Regions from separate parts of the Vibrio azureus genome, predicted to be linked through region 2. Evidence: predicted binding sites of a transcription regulator. Region 2 holds the regulator's gene; each other region holds the start of a gene.
The links. Region 2 encodes PurR, which represses purine synthesis genes. Its sites were predicted from a motif close to TNANGNAAACGTTTNCNTNA; they were not measured.

Region 1: the regulator PurR is predicted to act here: its motif matches at 1,019-1,038, upstream of BS333_RS03180 (NCS2 family permease).
Region 3: the regulator PurR is predicted to act here: its motif matches at 829-848, upstream of glyA (serine hydroxymethyltransferase).

Annotation. Positions count from the first base shown of each region.
Region 1 covers NZ_CP018616.1:670,473-672,753, reverse strand. The annotation lists gene BS333_RS03180 (NCS2 family permease) at 1-997, opposite strand, end outside; gene BS333_RS22480 (hypothetical protein) at 1,458-1,589, shown strand; gene BS333_RS03175 (aminoacyl-histidine dipeptidase) at 2,228-2,281, shown strand, end outside.
Region 2 covers NZ_CP018616.1:1,091,336-1,093,616, reverse strand. The annotation lists gene torD (molecular chaperone TorD) at 1-153, shown strand, start outside; gene purR (HTH-type transcriptional repressor PurR) at 584-1,594, shown strand; cyclic di-GMP riboswitch class I at 2,032-2,121, shown strand; gene BS333_RS05125 (TfoX/Sxy family DNA transformation protein) at 2,233-2,281, shown strand, end outside.
Region 3 covers NZ_CP018616.1:734,564-736,844, reverse strand. The annotation lists gene glyA (serine hydroxymethyltransferase) at 1-773, opposite strand, end outside; gene BS333_RS03510 (YitT family protein) at 1,117-1,719, shown strand; gene gmhB (D-glycero-beta-D-manno-heptose 1,7-bisphosphate 7-phosphatase) at 1,846-2,281, opposite strand, start outside.

The sequences.
Region 1 (2,281 bases), 420 kb from region 2:
ACAGTAGCGCCAGTAAGAAGAGAACGCCAACAACAACCGCAGTAAGACCCGTTCGACCACCAGCAGCCACACCAGAAACGCTTTCGATATAAGAAGTGGTGTTTGACGTCCCTAGTACTGCACCGACAGAAGTTGCCGTTGAGTCAGCAAGAAGTGCTTTATTCAAACGAGGAATATTGCCTTTCTCATCCGTCAGGCCTGCTTTTTGTGAGACGCCAACCAACGTACCTGCAGTATCAAATAAATCGACGAATAAGAAAGCAAATACAACCGAAATCATCCCCACTTCAAAGAGACCAGAAAAGTCTAATTGCATGAAAGTTGGCGCAATGCTTGGCGGCATTGACATCACTCCAGCCCACTGTACGTCACCAAAAATAAGCGCCAGAATCGTCACCGCTAGGATAGCGATCATCACCGCCCCTTTCACACCGCGATGAACTAAAGCAATCGTCAAGAAAAAGCCCAGCGCAGCAAGGACAGATTGCAGTGAAGTGATATTGCCCATTGAAACTAGGGTCGCTGGGTTATCGACAACCACGCCAGCATTTTTAAGAGCAATAAAGGCAAGAAATAGGCCGATACCTGCTGTGATACCAGTACGCAAAGAAAGTGGGATCGAATTAATGATCCACTCACGAATTTTGAACACACTCAGAAAGATAAATAGGACACCAGACACAAAAACAGCCGCCAATGCAACTTGCCATGTATAGCCCATGCCTAATACAACCGAATAGGTAAAGAAAGCATTCAACCCCATACCCGGCGCTTGAGCAATTGGGTAATTAGCGACGAGCCCCATGATAAAACAGCCAATAGCCGCAGCAAGACAGGTCGCAACAAAAACGGCACCGCGATCCATACCCGTGTCAGCAAGGATGGCTGGGTTTACAAAAATAATGTAAGCCATAGTTAGGAAGGTAGTAATACCTGCGATGATCTCAGTGCGCACATTGGTGCCATTCTCACTAAGTTTAAAAAGCCTTTCGAGCATGTTCGAATCCTGTAAAAGGTAAAAATTAAACGGTTGCGTAATCGATTGGCCGCAATTATAAAGTTATCAAATCACAAATTCCAGATAGAATTTTTATCTAAGCTAGATTTTTTCCTCAAATAAGATTGACAAACAAGAAAAAAGAAAAGATATAAATAAAAATCCCTTTAATTAACAACAACTAATAACAAAAACACCAACATAGCCCCATGAGTGAAAAACAATCAATGTTTTAAACTTTCAAACCCAAAACAGCCTATTATGCTATCAGTTCCTGTACAAAAGAGAGCTTTAATAAACTGCCTTATTATTCTTTCTAAACATCTGCAATATCACGACTTTAGCAAGATAATTAAGGGGGGATATCCCCAAATCACCTCAGATGCTGAACTCAACGAAACGTCTTTTTCAGGCGCTTCACCAAGCTAAAATCTTACGTCAGACAACATGGAAATAGAGTATGAGTATAAAAATTAGAGCATTGAGGAAAGATAGAAATGTTGAAAAAGATAGCAGTATTAAGAATAAGATAGATAAAAAAACGCCACTCAACGATGAGTGGCGGCGAATTATTTCAGCAGAAACTGACTAGCAGTAGAAACTGATTAGAAATTCCAATTTATGGGGTGAACAATCTGTTCAAGTCACATGCTTTGACTTCAATTAGTAACCAAAGCTTGTTGGGTAAGCAAAGTTACTGGTAAAAATTGAATCGTAATTCCAGAACATTGCACTTGGTAAACCTTTCATAAACATCACCTTTAAATCAATTCATTGTGTTAATTGGGTTGATTTCTCGGTTCCTTGGAGGCGATAAACGGACTCATCCTTTGAGCATTTGTTACTTTAATCATTTCATCATCATAAAGTGTGTTATCAATATAACATTAGGAAATTTATTTACAAGATAAAGTGACTTAAATCACAAAAATAAATCAAAAACTGACTAACCCCACCCTCATAGCTGTAATAAAACTACACAAGCCATATGCAACCAGATCTTAATTGACATTTCTTGTTTCACTATAAATTACCATTATTGACATTAAGCTCATTTAGTTGACAATCACTTTTTGACAAAGCTATTCGCTTAGAGCAACGACTACTCGCCAAGACCAACTAATGGTATGCTGGATGTCATCTAAAGCGTAAAATTCGCCGCATTTAATGCTGATATCCCCATAATGACTAGGGATTGCATTTGGCAAAACACATAAAAAGGAGTCTTCTGTGTCTGAATTCCATTCTGAGATCAGTGCGTTATCCCCAACTCCCCTTTGGCAG
Region 2 (2,281 bases):
CAAAATGACTTTATTCAACAACATTTATTAAGTTGGTTGCCGCAATTTGATGCTAAATGTCAGAAATTTGATGAATTTGGCTTCTATAGCAGTATTTCTCAATTACTCATTTCATTCTGTAAACTAGACAGCACCTACCTTATTGGTGAATAATTAGTAATTATTTTATGGAGCTTATTCATTTAAGCTCCTATTTGTTCACACATTCACCGTTAACTTGATAGCAAAATCACGTTAAGCAGATTAAATTATGACTTAATCCATGCAAATTCATCGCTGAAAATATTGCCAGCGCACTGACACACGTCTAAAATGTGAGCGCAATCGATTAAGTATAAGTAAACCGCGACTAATAAGCGGTTTTTGTTTTTATCCATTCGTCTAACGAATCTTTACTCTTTATAAAACAAACAGATAATCAGTCACCAATAGATGGTGCGACTCAATCCTAGACAGAGCGCTAAACAAGCAGACGAGAGGGAGCAGTTCCATTACTTTTCTGTGGTTTAGATAGCCAACGACTATTATTGCTTATCGCTAGAACGTTTTTCGAAGATGGATAGCCCGATACAGGATTTCATTTATGGCCACAATCAAAGACGTAGCTCGTTTAGCAGGCGTTTCTACGACCACAGTTTCTCATGTAATCAATAAAACACGTTTCGTTGCAGAAGCAACCCAAGAGAAAGTGATGAAAGCCGTTGAGTCTCTCAACTATGCGCCAAGTGCGGTAGCTCGTAGTTTGAAGTGTAACACTACACGTACTATTGGTATGCTTGTCACTCAATCAACCAACCTGTTTTTCTCAGAAGTCATTGACGGTGTTGAAAGTTATTGCTATCGCCAAGGATACACTTTGATTCTTTGTAATACTGGGGGCATCTATGAAAAGCAACGCGACTATATCCGTATGCTTGCTGAAAAGCGTGTTGATGGGATTTTAGTCATGTGTTCTGATTTGACCGAAGAGCTAAAAGAAATGCTCGATCGTCACCCTGACATTCCAAAAGTTGTTATGGATTGGGGCCCAGAAAGCTCACAAGCTGATAAAATCATAGATAACTCCGAAGAAGGTGGCTACATAGCGACAAAATTCCTTATCGATAATGGTCATACTGATATTGCCTGTCTAAGTGGTCACTTTGATAAAGCGGCGTGTAAAGAGCGCATTGCAGGCTTCAACCGTGCCATGGTGGAAGCTAACCTAGCAGTAAACAGCGAATGGATGATTGAAGGTAACTTCGAATGTGATACCGCCGTTTTAGCTGCGGATAAAATTACAGCAATGAAGAACCGACCAACGGCTGTTTTCTGCTTCAATGACACTATGGCATTAGGCTTAATGAGTCGCCTTCAACAAAACGGCTATAAAATACCTGATGACATTTCCATTATTGGTTATGACAATATTGAATTGGCGGAATACTTCTCTCCACCCCTAACGACCATTCACCAACCCAAACGCCGAGTAGGCAAAAACGCCTTTGAAATTCTTTTGGAACGCATCAAAGATAAAGAACACGAAAAACGCGTATTCGAAATGCAACCAGAGATTGTCGTGCGGAGCACCGTCAAGAATCTGAAAAATCTATAGCTTCACCTATACCCAAGTGTTCTCAAGATGCTTGGGTACAACCTCCCCCTATCTTGCTTGCTTGCTTGCTTGCTAAAATAGCCTCCATCAAAATTGACTCAGCCGTTAACATTTTATGTCCAAGTAACTTCATGTGCTTGAGTATATATTTCAAACAGGCACTGATACTGTTTCAATCAGGCGCTAATGTGCAAACCCAAACATTCACGTCGGTTATATTTTCTTTATTTCTAAGCAAAGTGGTTAATATAGACAAAACAATTAATATCAATGACTTCCACAACAAATCATACGCCGAGAAAATAAATTGCCCATTATACAACAAACCTAAAATAAGCATATACACTCATAAAAATAAGCATATTAACTGAACCAGTATCACATTTCTTTATTTACATTGTGATGTTAATTCAAGATACAAAGTATCCTCAAAATTGTCACGCACAGGGCAAACCATTTGAAAGAATGGGACGCAAAGCTTCCGGCCTTAACCACCTTTTTAAGTGGAAGGTAGCGGGGTTGCCGATGGCAAGCAGGCTGCAATCGAATATCTTTTATAAGCTTGCATGCTTGTAATTGCTTAACTCTCGGACCTGACTTTTGGTGGCGTAATATTAATTACACCGAGATAACAGATCATGGATAAACCGATACTCAAAGATTCAATGAAGCTATTTGAAGTACTTG
Region 3 (2,281 bases), 360 kb from region 2:
CCAGGGAATACTGCTGAGTTCAACTTCTTGTACATATCTTCACCTGCATTAGACAGGATCAGACCACCACGAGGGCCTGCTAGCGTTTTATGTGTTGTTGTTGTGACAACATGTGCATGCGGTACTGGTGTTGGGTACTCTCCCGCTGCGATCAAACCAGCAACGTGAGCCATATCGACGAATAAGTAAGCGCCAACTTTATCCGCGATTTCACGCATTTTTTTCCAGTCTACGATTTGCGAGTATGCTGAAAAACCACCGATGATCATCTTAGGTTTGTGTTCAAGAGCAAGTTGCTCCATCTCGTCGTAGTTAATTTGGCCCGCTTCATCGATACCGTAAGGAATGATGTTGTAATGTTTACCAGAAAAGTTAACTGGAGAACCGTGCGTTAGGTGACCACCATGTGCAAGGCTCATACCGAGAACCGTATCACCTGGATTCAATAGCGCCATGTAAACTGCACTGTTAGCTTGTGAACCTGAGTGAGGTTGAACGTTAGCATATTCACAACCAAATAGTTGGCATGCACGATCAATAGCCAGTGATTCCGCTTTATCTACATACTCACAACCACCATAGTAACGCTTACCTGGGTAACCCTCTGCGTATTTATTCGTTAGCTGAGAGCCTTGTGCTTCCATCACACGTGGGCTTGTGTAGTTTTCAGAGGCGATGAGCTCAATATGTTCTTCTTGACGAAGAGTCTCTTCCTGAATGGCTGCGAACAGTTCCGCATCGTAATCTGCAATGTTCATATCACGCTTAAGCATCTGTATCTCCTGACTCAGATTAATACTGAAAGTTACAAAAAAACCAAATAACGACCAACGCAAACGTTTTCGTCACTCTAATGGCGCGCATTCTACATAATTTGATCTTGGTCATAAAGAGAAATTTACTATTTTCTCATGCAGTTTTTTCATTGCGCCATTTAAAATAAATCATCACCAAAGACTGGTCGCGAGTAAAAACGATTGTGTCAATTATTTGCTTTACACTGTGTAAAGCTAAAATTACAGCGATATGCTGTAAATTCTACCCTTTTACTACCGAAAAGATCATCTTTTTACTACTATGCCCGCCCGATTTATTACCGACCCTGATAGAAAATACATGGAAATACATTCACGCAAAGAAGACTGGATAGCAATTTTAACCGGCACTTTTTTAGTTGCTCAAGGTGTCTTTTTTCTCCAGTCTGCAGATCTTCTCACTGGTGGAACAACTGGATTGGCTTTGCTTATCAGCCAATTTACCCCTTTTAGCTTTGGTTTGCTGTACTTTTTGGTCAATTGCCCTTTTTACCTACTTGCGTGGAAAAGGTTTGGTCGTCGTTTTGCGTTCAACAGTGCGATATCAGGGGCATTAGTATCGGTAATGACTGATCATTTCTCGTTACTGATCTCCTTAGAGTCAATTAATAATGTCTACTGTGCGTTAGCGGGTGGCTTATTAATGGGATTGGGGATGTTGATTCTATTTCGTCACCGCTCAAGTTTGGGCGGCTTCAATGTGTTATGCCTTTTCATTCAAGACAAGTTCGGAATCTCTGTTGGCAAAACTCAGATGACTATCGATGCCTGTATTTTGTTTGCTTCTTGCTTCTTCGTGACACCTGAAGCGATTGCATTATCAATTTTAGGTGCCTTGGCCCTCAACCTTGTTCTGGCCATGAACCATAAGCCTAACCGCTATTCGGTTACTTATGGCGTATGAGTTAAGCAAGTAACAAGCGTTCAGTTCAGCTTAAAGCTAACTATACCCAAGTGACCTCAGGATGCTTGAGTCAGAGACACTTATGCCCAGCCAATTCAAGGTGCTGGGTATAGTGTCTCAAAAATATCATTGAGCGAGATAGTTCGGCACGTCCGCGATACTGTCCAGCACCACACTGGCAAGCTGTTCACCTTGAGAGGTAATTGGCTTACCCGTGCGTACCAAGATTTTAGTACCCACTCCCGCGGCCTCAGCAGCCATCATATCTTCGGCTTTATCACCAATCATCACTGATTTAGCCATATCAATTTTCAAGAAATCACGGGCAGTGATAAACATTCCAGGCTTTGGCTTACGGCAATCGCAATCTTGCTTGTATTCACCAATGCCATGTTCGGGATGATGTGGGCAGTAATAAATCCCATCAAGCTCTACGCCGTTGTCTACAAAGTTCCAGTCCATCCATTGAGTCAAAGATAAAAAACGCTCTTCACTGAACTTGCCACGAGCGATACCAGACTGGTTAGTCACTAGAACAAGTAAATACCCAAGATCTTTCAAC